Regions from separate parts of the Heyndrickxia sp. FW510-T9 genome, predicted to be linked through region 2. Evidence: riboswitches for the same ligand, from Rfam matches in the RefSeq annotation. Region 2 holds a riboswitch; each other region holds the start of a gene.
What was found. Region 2 has a riboswitch for thiamine pyrophosphate ahead of thiW (energy coupling factor transporter S component ThiW). Riboswitches for the same ligand answer to the same signal wherever they lie in the genome.
Positions count from the first base shown of each region.

Region 1: linked by a shared signal. The riboswitch ahead of thiM (hydroxyethylthiazole kinase) and the one ahead of thiW (energy coupling factor transporter S component ThiW) in region 2 are both predicted to bind thiamine pyrophosphate.
Region 3: linked by a shared signal. The riboswitch ahead of thiT (energy-coupled thiamine transporter ThiT) and the one ahead of thiW (energy coupling factor transporter S component ThiW) in region 2 are both predicted to bind thiamine pyrophosphate.

Region 1 covers NZ_JBYSWK010000061.1:7,306-11,599, forward strand. Annotated here, with positions in the region: gene AC3WJF_RS20385 (ATP-binding protein) at 20-1,603, opposite strand; TPP riboswitch at 1,696-1,806, shown strand; gene thiM (hydroxyethylthiazole kinase) at 1,884-2,690, shown strand; gene thiD (bifunctional hydroxymethylpyrimidine kinase/phosphomethylpyrimidine kinase) at 2,706-3,512, shown strand; gene thiE (thiamine phosphate synthase) at 3,509-4,159, shown strand; gene AC3WJF_RS20405 (NUDIX hydrolase) at 4,241-4,294, shown strand, end outside.
Region 2 covers NZ_JBYSWK010000047.1:3,185-7,478, forward strand. Annotated here, with positions in the region: gene AC3WJF_RS18405 (GTP pyrophosphokinase) at 1-379, shown strand, start outside; RNA gene ssrS (6S RNA) at 921-1,118, shown strand; TPP riboswitch at 1,544-1,645, shown strand; TPP riboswitch at 1,730-1,832, shown strand; gene thiW (energy coupling factor transporter S component ThiW) at 2,001-2,522, shown strand; gene tenA (thiaminase II) at 2,546-3,217, shown strand; gene AC3WJF_RS18425 (ABC transporter ATP-binding protein) at 3,290-4,021, shown strand; gene AC3WJF_RS18430 (ABC transporter permease) at 4,008-4,294, shown strand, end outside.
Region 3 covers NZ_JBYSWK010000025.1:27,613-31,906, reverse strand. Annotated here, with positions in the region: gene AC3WJF_RS13670 (histidine kinase N-terminal domain-containing protein) at 151-1,260, opposite strand; TPP riboswitch at 1,426-1,530, shown strand; gene thiT (energy-coupled thiamine transporter ThiT) at 1,780-2,361, shown strand; gene AC3WJF_RS13660 (transglycosylase domain-containing protein) at 2,756-4,294, shown strand, end outside.

The sequences.
Region 1 (4,294 bases), on a different contig from region 2:
CAATAGCAAAACAACAGATTCAAGTTACTGCTTTTTGGAGCAAAGGAAGCACGATGTTAAAAGTTGTGCCTTTGTTCAATTCACTTTCGACCATTATTCGCCCATGATGATTTTTTATAATTTTATAGCTGACCATTAAGCCTAGACCATTCCCGTTTACTTTTGAAGTATAAAAGGCTTCTCCAATTTTATCCACTTGTTCTTTGGACATCCCTATTCCATTATCTTGGATAGAAATCATTACGTCTTCTGCGCATATTGAACTTGTAATATTAATTTTACCCCCATTTGGTAATGCATCAATAGCGTTTTTGAGAAAATTTAAAAATACTTGTGTTAATTGATTGCGCTCACCGTATACAAAAATTTCTTTTTGCTGAAATGACTTCATAATTTCTACGTTTTTCATAGCCATTTCAGCAGTTAGTAAATGAACGACGGTTTCTATTGTTTCACTAAGATTGCATTCTTTAAATTGAACAGTATGTGGTTTTGCGAATACCATAAAATCGCTAACGATGAAATTAATCCGATCGATTTCCTCCAGAATAGTTTTAGAATAAAGAAATTTCTTTTCTTCTGAGAAACGATCAAGAATTTGTACAAAACCTCGAATAGTGGTCAGTGGATTACGAATTTCATGAGCTATGCCAGCCGCCAATTCGCCTACCAGTGATAATTTTTCCGTCTTTTGTAGCATTTCCTCGGTACTTTTTTGCTCCGTTATATCATGTTGAATAGCAATTTGTTGAAAGGTTTTCCCGTTACGGTCCTTAAAAGGAACAATCGTACAATCCACCCAATAAAAGCTGCCATCCTTTGCTTTATTTCGGATTTCTCCTTTCCATATGATGCCTTGTTTAATATGATCCCGAATTGTTTTATAAAAGTCATTTGGATGGAAACCGGAATTTAATAGGTTATGATGATTTTGACCAATCACTTCTTTCTCATTGTATCCAGTAATTTGACAAAACTTTTTATTAGCATATTTTATGTTATCTTTATTATCGGTAATGACAAGAATTGTAGCCTCTTTTAATGCATTTTTTACTTCATTTAGTTCACGGAGAGTTAAATTTTCTTCTGCAAGAGATGAAGCATATTTACGCAGTTCTTTTATTATATATGGCTTCATTCGATTGGAAAAAGTATTGGAAGTATATTGAATAAGCATATCTATTTTTTTGATAACTTGAATTAGAACATGTGGAGAAATGTTACTCGATTCTAGCTCCTCTTCTAAAAAATCCATAATTACCGACTTATAATAATGACTTGGAAAAAGGGATTGTTTTCGTAATTGTTTATAGAATAAATGAGTCTGTTCTAGGTGTAAATCAACCCACTCATTTAGTTTTGTAAATGAGGAATTTTCATCATGATACAAAGAATAGCCTAGACAGTGAAAGAAGCTATCTTGGATATTTGAGAGATGTTTAAGCATAGCAATTTTCTCATCATCTCTTTGTTTGTCCTGCAACTTATTCGCTAATAATATACAATTATCCATAATTTTTTGCCCAATTTGTTCCAATTCGGTACTCATAGCATCAACCACTTTCCACATAATCGTATATATACTATTAATTTTTGACAACATACCACAATATTCCTTCTTTTGGTATCAGGCACCAATAAAATTTCTTTACATATTTATGTTTGGGGACTATGATGATAAAAAAGAATATATAAGATGACTACTAGGGGTGCCCTGTGTTTGGGCTGAGAGAAAAACAGTAAGTTTTTTAACCCTTTGGACCTGATCTGGGTTATACCAGCGGAGGAAAGTAGTGGAGTTTTGATTCTTTTACTCTTACTAATGATGCCGGGTCCATATATGGATCTGGCTTTTTTGCATTTAACTAAAAGGAGGAGCAACAATGGATAAAATGATAATAAGTAACGCTTTACAGACGGTAAGAAAGGAAAATCCGCTTGTTCATAATATTACGAATGTGGTAGTGACAAATTTTACAGCCAATGGACTTTTGGCATTAGGTGCATCTCCTGTGATGGCCTATGCACCTGAAGAGGTGGCGGACATGGCAAAAATAGCCGGTGCGCTAGTTTTGAATATGGGAACATTAAATTCAGCGGCGGTGGAGTCGATGATTATTGCAGGGAAATCTGCTAATGCCAATGGAGTTCCAGTAATTTTTGATCCGGTTGGAGCGGGTGCAACACCGTATCGAACCGAGATGGCAAAACGCATCATTGGTGAAGTGAAAATATCTATTATAAGAGGGAATGCCGCTGAAATAGCAAATATTTCAGGAGTAGAGGCAGTTGTGAAAGGAGTAGATGCGGGGGAAATTCATGGAAACCGCATTGATCTTGCCATTTCTGCTGCTAGGAAACTGCAAACATTAATCACTGTAACTGGAAAAGAAGATATCGTCACGGATGGCCAGTCTACATATATTATTCGAAACGGAAATTTTATTTTAACGAAAGTGACAGGAACAGGCTGTTTACTAACATCTGTCATTGGTGCATTTGCTGCAATCGAAAAGGACTTAATCATTGCAGCGGTATCTGCAGTATCAACTTATGGAATTGCTGCTGAATTGGCAGCAGACAAAACAACTGAAAAAGGTCCCGGCAGTTTTCAAATCGAATTTCTTAACCAACTTTCACTTGTTTCCGAACAAGACATTATCGAAAAGACTTCAGTGGAAAAAAGATAAGGGAAGGTGCAATAGATGAGAAAAGCATTAACAATAGCAGGTTCAGATAGTGGCGGAGGGGCAGGCATACAGGCCGATATAAAAACCTTTCAAGAGCTTGGTGTATATGGGATGTCGGCAATTACAGCTTTGACGGCTCAAAATACATTAGATGTTCAAGCGGTATTTCCTATATCTACCGAAGCAGTAGTGGAGCAAATTAAATCGGTAGCCGCTGATATCGGAGTAGATGCATTGAAAACAGGAATGTTGTTTAATGCCGAAATAATCCGAGCAGTTTCTGAGCAAATTGCCATAAACAATTGGAGAAATATTGTCGTTGACCCTGTGATGATTGCAAAAGGAGGAGCCTCATTATTGCAACAGGAAGCAGTATCGGCTTTAAAACAAATGCTTATCCCGCTTTCATTGATTATCACTCCGAATATTCCAGAAGCGGAAGTCATCATCGGCATGGAAATTAAAACAACAAAAGATAAAGAAGAAGCGGCAAAAAGATTCATAGAATTAGGCGTAAAAAATGTTGTCATTAAAGGCGGACATGACACGGATCCATTAGAGACAGTAGATCTTTTTTACGATGGTAGTGAATTTACTTATTTAAAATCAAAAAGAATTAATACGGAAAATACTCATGGAACGGGTTGTACGTTTTCGGCAGTTATTACTGCGGAACTTGCTAAAGGCAAAAAGGTGTATGAGGCGGTTGCAACAGCAAAGGATTTTATCCAAGCTGCAATTGAAGAAAATTTCCCACTAGGGAACGGACACGGCCCAACGAATCATTGGGCGTATAAAAAAAGGAGTAGTTTGATTAAATGACAAGAATCAATACAGATAGGTTAAGAGATATATTAAAACTATATTTTATTATGGGCAGTCCCAATTGCAATAAAAGTCCTGTAAGTGTACTTAAGGAAGCCATTGCTGGAGGGATTACCTTATTTCAATTTCGCGAAAAAGGTCACGATGCTTTAACAGGTGACGAAAAATTTATGCTTGCAAAAGAACTTCAAGCAATTTGCAAAGAACATGAGATCCCATTCATTGTGAATGATGATATTGATTTAGCGATTTCCTTACAGGCGGACGGGGTACATATTGGCCAAGAAGATGAACCTGTAGAGAACGTTCGCAACAAGATTGGGGATATGATTCTAGGTGTATCCGTTCATACGATGGAAGAAGCAGTGTTGGCGCTAGAGGCAGGTGCAGATTATTTTGGAGTAGGACCGATTTTTCCTACTAAAACAAAGGAAGATGCGAAAGCAGTTCAAGGAACAGGGCATATTCAACACTTCCGAAAGAAGGGTATTACGATTCCTATGGTAGGAATCGGCGGTATTACAGTGGAAAATGCGAATTCGGTTATAATGGCTGGTGCGGATGGGGTATCTGTCATCACCGCAATCAGTCAGGCTTCCGACATTACGCAAGCGGCGCAAAGCTTGTGGCAACAAGTTAAATAGCACGGAACAAGAGAGCGGGTATCCCTGCTCTCGTTTTTGCTATAATGAAGAAAAAATAGTTTATGAATGGAGGAGATACCCATGGAGTACAAATATACTATTTGCTTTATTAAAAAAGGAGAGCACATTCTTATG
Region 2 (4,294 bases):
TGCGGGTGTTAGAATTGTAACAAGTTTTATTGAAGACGTGTATATGCTAAAGGAGCATATTGAGCAACGTGAAGACATTCGAGTGATACGCGTAAAGGATTATATTCAGGACCCAAAAATGAGTGGATATAAAAGTCTGCACCTGATTGTAGAAACTCAAGTCATCCTGTCCAAAGAAATATTATGGGTTCCTGCAGAATTACAAATTCGTACATCCGCTATGGATTTTTGGGCATCCACGGAACATAAACTAAACTATAAATATCAAGGCGAGACTATACCTGAAGAAGCTAAAAATCAGCTCATAGAGCTTGCTAAAACTTCTTTCTTAATGGATAAGGAAATGTCAAGATTAAGAGGAAAATTACTATCCAATTAAGTAAACGAAGAGACATAAATCCCCGAATCGTGACACTTTCCTCGTTCATTTTCGTGAATAAACGCATTATTTTCTTAAATTTAATTCTTACAAAAATAATTGTCTTTAGGATAGTTATTGTGAATTTAAAAGGGACTTCGCTAACATGACTGCTTTATAATTACGGTTGATAAATACAGCAATATATAAAATTCAACGTTACGAAAAATTAATCGGATATCAAAATGAGCTAGATTATCTCAAGCTCATTTTTTATTTGGCTGTCTTCGTAAAGTTTTTGCTTTTTTAGCGTAATTTAACTTTAACAATCTGAGGTCCTGCAGGAAAAAGAGGGAAGTGGGAGACCCCACAGGCGGTAACGTCGAGGAGCTCCATCCCTTCCCGCAGAAGCAAGTGCCTAGAGCGGAAATCTACGTACAAACTTTATATCCTTAAAAAGACACAAGGGTTTCAGCAAGTTCAAAGACTTCCGATTCATTATTAAAAATTGAGTGGAAAACCTTTCATTTGATTTTTTATCAAAAGGGGAGTAATATAATAACACAAGCTGCGTTGTACGTAATCATAATAAAGTTTTAACCTTTGAGCTGTAACAGGGAGTTTAATATCGGAACGGGAATGACAGGCCTTTGTCTATACGACATGGAGGACACGCAGAAACGTTTCTGAGAACACCCACTTTGAGGAGTGGTGGTTTAAAACTTTCTTATCATTAAATTACGGCAAAGGCGGCTCCTTACATAATGAACCAAGCTAGTTTCTAAGCGAAACTGGCTTTTTTTGTTTTTATAGTAATGAATAGAGCAATGAACTTAGCTAGTTTTCTTATGGTGCTTAACCTTTGCAAAATGAAGTTGGTACAATGCAAATAATTGAGGAAATAATATTGCAAATTTCGTGAACAATATGTTGGATTTTGGATATTATAAACTAATAAGTTGCATTAAACCAACAAATTTGAATGAATATAAAAAATATGAAAGGAGTGTTATCATGAAAGAAGTAGAATTACGGAAACAAACTACTCAAATTTCAACTAAATTTATGAAAGAAAGATCTAAAAGATTGATGATCACCTTATCACCCATGGTTATTTTACTAATATAATAAAATTTGTTCTTTTCTTTTCTAAAATATGTGCTACTATATGTATATAAATGAATATTTGATCACTAGGGGAGTCTGAATAGACTGAGACGGATATGATCTGGACCCTTTGAACTTGATCCAGTTAGTGCTGGCGTAAGGAAGTGCATGATTTTATAACGATAACATTCTTTTTATCATTGTAAATGCAACCCGTCCTTGCGTGAAAAAGGGCGGGTTTTTTGCGCATTCCAATTAAATATTAATATTTGCTAGGGGAGCCGAGTGGCTGAGAGAAATCGTTGGATTGAAACCCTTTGGACCTGATCCAGATAGTACTGGCGTAGGGAAGCGGTCGATTGATGTTGGTTTATACAACTTAGATTAAAACCGCTTTCTTATTAGAAAGCGGTTTTTTTTCCCATATTAGTGATTATTGTTGATTTATAGCCTTATGAATACATGTGAACGTGTACGCATAAGACGTTAAAAATGTTTTTAAATTTTAATAAGCAAAATGGAGGAGTTCTTTATTATGAGTAAGGTAAAAAAAATGACATTAACTTGTGTGATCATTGCCATCACCACATTAACTAGCAATATGGTGTATATTCCAGTTGGTTTTGCAAAGATATTTCCTATTCAGCACATGGCAAATGTTTTAACGGCAGTTCTCTTAGGACCGATGTATTCTGTTGCACAGGCATTTATTGTATCCCTAATTCGGAACATGGCGGGGACAGGTTCGATTTTCGCTTTTCCAGGAAGTATGATTGGTGCCTTCTTATCCGGAATTTTGTTCATGAAAACGAAAAAGCTTTTGTGGGCATTTGCTGGTGAAGTAGTAGGGACTGGTATTATTGGTGCTATTTGTTGCTATCCGCTAGCCACACTTATCCTTGGTCAAAAGGTAGCTGTTTTTGGATTTATCCCGGCATTTATCGTTAGTTCTTTTGGAGGTGCGGTTATTGGAATAATTGTTTTAAAGGTGTTGCTGAAGAATCAAGCACTTCAAGGATTTATTCGCAAATATAGCATTTTCAATCGTGAGCTTTAATTCACAGGAAGGAGCGATGAAAAATGACTTTTTCCGAAAGGTTATTTCATAATGTTCAACCAATCTGGAATCAAAATCACCAGCATCCGTTTGTACAAGGAATAGGGAGTGGGACACTTTCAAAAGAATTGTTTAAAGAATATATGAAACAAGATTATGTATATTTGATCCAATATGCAAAGCTCTATGCCATTGGTGTTCAAAAAGCAAATGATCTTGTATCAATGACAAAGTTCTCTCACCTATTACATAACATTCTACATTTTGAAATGAATGTACATCGGGAATATGCTAGTCAGTTTGGCGTTACAGTGGAAGAACTGGAGCAAACAAAACCGACTCCAAACAATTTAGCGTATACGAGTTATATGTCTAGTGTTGCCCAAAATGGAACGCTTGCGGAGTTAATTTCATGTTTGCTGCCTTGTGCGTGGGATTATTGGGAAATAGGAAAGCATCTAAAAAAACAATATGGATCTGGGTTGGAACATAATCCGTATAAAACTTGGATTGAAACATATTCCTCCGATCAATTCGGTTCCATTGCCCTTTGGTTAATCGAGTTATTAGACGAAATAACTTTAGGGAAATCAGAGGAGGAACTAGCTGTACTGGAAAATCATTTTCAAACTACATCAAAATATGAATATTTATTTTGGGAGATGCTTTATAACGGTCAAGATTGGCCGTTATAGAAGAATCCTTTCTTATACATATTCATTCTAGGTAGATGGAAAAAAGAGCTTTTCAAGAAGGGAAACAGTAAAATGACACTTCAATTGGATAAGGTTTCTTTTACCTATGAACATAATCCAATCATTAGCAATTTTTCTTTAACGGTATCAAAAGGAGAGTTTGTTAGTTTAATAGGAAAAAGCGGTTCAGGCAAAAGCACTATCTTAAAACTAATCGCCGGCCTGCTTCAACCGGAGATGGGACAAATTTTGATAAATGGAGTGATTCCGACTCCTGGAAGCTCCGGATATATGCCACAGCAAGATTTACTTCTTCCGTGGAGGACTGTATTAGAAAATTTAATGCTGTGTTCAGAAATTCGAAAGGGAAATTCTTATACAAAGGAAGAAGTAAGAGACTGGCTTCAGAAAACGGGACTTACAGAATGGGAAAATGCGTTACCTAAACAGCTTTCTGGCGGAATGAAGCAACGTATCGCTTTTTTGCGTACCATTTTGACAGGGTCAGAAGTACTGTTATTAGACGAACCATTCGGAGCGCTGGATGCTTTTACAAAGCGGGATATGCAAAAATGGCTGCTTTCTATTTGGCAAGAACTCGACAAAACGATTCTTTTTATTACACACGACTTAGAAGAAGCGATTCTTTTAAGTGATAGAATTCTTATTCTTCATCCACAACAAGGAGTGGAGGAATTCAAAGTAGATTTACCTAGACCGAGAGAAGCAGAGATGATTTATACAACAGAAATGGTTGAATATCGTCAAGAACTAGAGAGAAGGATTACAGATGGACTGGTTTAAACGTTTTAGACAACAATACGGTTTATTTATCATCGTTTCCATTCTTTGTTTGTTGATTTGGCAGTATCTCGTACATTCAGGTAGAATCCCCTCGTTTATCATTCCAACACCTATATCGATTGTGCAAATGATGATACATTACCCACATGAATTATTTGTCGTTCATTTAGGAGCAACACTAAGAGAAGTTTTAATAGGTTTTTTTCTTGCACTTATTGGAGGTATTGGAATAGCCGTGACCATGTATTTTTCAAAGCCAATTGAGAAAGTAAT
Region 3 (4,294 bases), on a different contig from region 2:
CTAGATAACAATCGTATCTAGGTTAAAATGAATGAACTATAAAAAAAAGATGCCCCGAAGATACTCTAGATTAGTATTTATAACGATTTGCGAAAACCAAAAATTCATAAGAAAACAGCCATATGTATAGATATTGTACAATATCATTTTTTATGTATATGGAAGAAGTATCTTAAATACAGTCCAATCATCTGTCGAGTCGCATGTTAACAAACCACCATGCTTCTCTATAGTATTTTTGCAAACATATAATCCTAAGCCAGTCCCTGTTTTCTTCTGGGATACAAATGGTTCAAAAATATGCTCTATTAAGCTTTCGGGGATTTTAGGTCCATTATTGGCGATTTCTAAAGTTATAAATTGATCTTGTTCATCCAATCGTATTTGAATGATTGGGTGATTAATATTAAGTAGGACATCTATCGCATTAAAAATAATGTTGATAAGAACTTGTTTGATTTCATCATGATAGCCTTGGATACTGTAATTTTTTTTGTATACTTTTTGCACATCTACATTTACTTCTAATATTCGAGGATATAAAAATGATACTACTTGTTCTATTAAATCATTGAGCTGAACTGTTGTTTTTTCATTTTCGATAATTTCCTTTTTGGAAAGCATTAGAAATTGGGAGATACTAAACTTTAATTGTTCCAGTTCGTTATATATGATGTCCAAATAAGGAAGTCTTGGATAGTCTGCTTTTAATAATTGAACAAATCCGTGAATAGATGTTAGTGGGTTGCGAAATTCATGAACAAAACTAGACGTCATTTGTCCAAGAAGTGTTAGTCGATCTTGATGAGTGGTATTGATGTACTGGCTTTTTTCCCTAATAATCGTATCTTGCATTTCGGAATAATAGGATACCGTATAATATAGTAATTGATCGAATGTATAATTTATTTGGTCAATGGCAGGAAGCAGCTCGTTCCAAAGTGGATATTGGCAGTATAAATCTTTGAAAATAATCGCTCTGCCAATATTTACATTGAACACAAATTCACCAATATTAATATTTGCGATTCTTCTTTCCTCTGCAAGCTTTTTAGCCAATGGCTGCAAAAGATCATCAATTTGACTCTTACTTTTTGTGATCGATTGTACTACGATATCATACATAGTTCTTCCATTGAGAGGCATAGCTTCCTTAAATGGATCATTCTCATTTATGCGGTTTTCATTATTCCATATGGATAATAGTACATCTCGACGTCCTTCTAGAAAATCAGAAATAACATCCTTTAACGGAATCATTTTTGTCACCTCCAATGCATTAGTTTTAAAAAAGAAAATTTAATTTAAATATATCAAAATTATCAAAAACTTTCCAAACTTTTTATTAAACCTATTAGTTAAGTAGTAAATTGAATGTATTGTCAAAAAAATAATTTCGTAGTATAGTCATTATGACAATATGAATATTCCCACAAGGGGAGCCAATAATGGCTGAGAGTGAACGAATGAGTTCTGACCCTATGAACCTGTTAGATAATGCTAGCGCAGGGACTGTGGTTTGATGGAATGAAGCAATACAAGGACTTTCCTAAAAACCGTCCTGTATTGCTTTTTTTTATGAAGGCTCTTTTTTAAAGAATTGTTGCTTTTAATAATATTATAAACGTGGAAAGGAACGGTCCATTGTTTATTTTCAAAAACAACAAACTTTACGAAAACAGCCTTTATCAAAAACAATACAGAGGTTTATCTTTCCCAGTCCCTATTTAGGGAAATTCAGTTGAAAATTTATTATATAGGGAAATGGGGAGGAAAAAAGTGAATAGAAAGACGTTATTTCTTGTAGAAGTTGCAGTACTAGGTGCACTTGCCTATTTGTTAGACCTTGTTTCAGGTTTAATTTGTCAAGCAATTTGGCCAGAAGGTGGATCTATCACATTAGCGATGATTCCAGTTTTTATTATGGCTTTTAGATGGGGAGTAAAGGGCGGATTATTGACCGGATTTCTTTTAGGTCTACTACAATTCGTAGCGGGATTCCCGAAAATTTATACCGTAACTCAAGGTATCTTAGATTATTTTGTTGCGTTTACAGTAATTGGTTTTGCGGGTATATTTGCAAGCCAAGTCCGTAATGGATTAATCGATTCTAACAAAGTAAAGTGGATTACATTTTCTGTTATTGGGATATTTATTGGAAGCTTGCTTAGATTTGCCGTTCATTTTTATACGGGTATTGTCTTTTTCGGGAACTATGCACCAAAAGGACAGCCAGTAGGAATTTATTCCTTCCTTTATAATGGAGGTTATTTGCTCCCAAGCTTTATTCTAAGTGTTATATTAGTTATTTTTATTCTTATAATATCACCAAGACTTATTTTAAGAGGAATTAAAAAATAGAAGGAAAGGGTATCCCTTTCCTTCTATTTTTTAAAATAAAACTATTTACAAATAGATTGGGATCTAGCTCCAACCCCTATCAGCTAGCGTATTTCTCCGTCTCCTCCCTACGATAAGTCAACATCAGGTGAAATTGGTAATACTAATTTCACTCGGTGAAATTTGAAGTGCCAATTTCAATAGCTCGTGAACTACCTCTTTATGTTTCCTTTATCTCAGTCGAAGACTACGAAATCCGTACGCCGATGGGCAATGCGCTTCCTCTTTTAAATTTTTCGTTGATTTTTTTTTAGTTCCATAATATCCTTTAGCATAGAACAAGAGTTATATCATATTTGAAAATATTGGTATGGAGATTTATATTCCAAATGAAATAAAGAAAGCAGGGAACAACATGGAACGGTTACAGCAATTTTGGTCAGCTGTAAAACGGTTATGGAAAAAAGCACACATGAATCAAATAATGCTTTTGGCCCTATCACTTTTTGTGTTAGGTTTTTTAGGTTTCTTTACTTATTTTGCGAGTACGGTTAATGTGGGCTTATTGAAAAAAGGACTATCACAATCTACGGGTATTTATGATAAAGATGGTGATCTTGCTAGTAAAATTTCAGCTAATCGAACAGAAGGGGTCGCTATAAAACAAATGCCGGATAATTTGAAAAATGCCGTTGTTTCTATTGAGGACCATCGATTCTATGATCACGGTGGGTTCGATCTTCGAGGTATGACAAGCGCCTTTTTTAAAAACATTGCGGCTGGTGGTGTTACTGCTGGCGGAAGTACGATTACCCAACAGTTAACGAAGAATGCACTTCTTTCACCTCAAAGAACATATAGACGTAAAATTGAAGAGCTATTTTTAGCGATTAAAATTGAAAAGTATTATTCCAAAGATGAAATATTGGAAATGTATTTAAACCAAATTTATTTCGGGCATAGCGCTTATGGTGTTCAAAATGCAGCTAAAACGTATTTTGGAAAAGATGTACAAAATGTTGATTTGAGTGAGGCTGCTACATTAGCCGGAATCATCAATGCACCATCTGCATTGGATCCATACCATCATATGGACCGTGCAATACAACGTAGAAATGTTGTTTTGGGAGCTATGAAACAATATGGTTACATTACTAATGAGCAATACAAACAGGCAGTTGACGAGAAATTAGTTTTAAAAGATAGAGGAGGAGATCCTTTAAAAGGCAAATATCCTTATTATGTTGATGCAGTATTAAATGAAGCAACCAATCTTTACGGGTTGACACAAGATGATATTTTAACACGAGGATATCGCATATATACGGAAATGGATCAAAACATTCAATCCGGACTTGAGCATGTATACCAAAATGATTCGTTATTTCCAGCGGGACGAGGCGGAGATTTAGTACAAAGCGGAGGGATTTTACTGGATCCGAAATCGGGTGGAGTAAGAGCCCTTGTAGGGGGGAGAGGCCAGAAAGTATTCCGTGGCTTTAACCGTGCAACTCAGCTGCAAAGACAACCAGGGTCTACCATCAAGCCTTTAGTGGTGTATACCCCAGCATTAGAAGAAGGGTATACACCAAATTCCTCTTTGAAGGACGAGAAAATGACCTTCGGAGATTATGCTCCAAAAAATTATAATGGGCAGTATCTCGGAGAAGTTCCTATGTATAAAGCGGTTGAAAATTCTATCAATTTACCAGCGGTATGGCTCTTAAATGAAATAGGGATAAATAAAGGAATGGATGCCGCCAAACGTTTTGGGATTCCATTAACAAACGAAGATAGAAATTTAGGGTTGGCTCTTGGTGGGATGAATAAAGGTGTATCACCAATGCAAATGGCTGATGCATTTTCGGTTTTTGCTAATGGCGGAAAACGCTATGATGCCCATCTTATTACAAAGATTGTGGGACCTACTGGCAATATAATTGCCGAAAGAAAA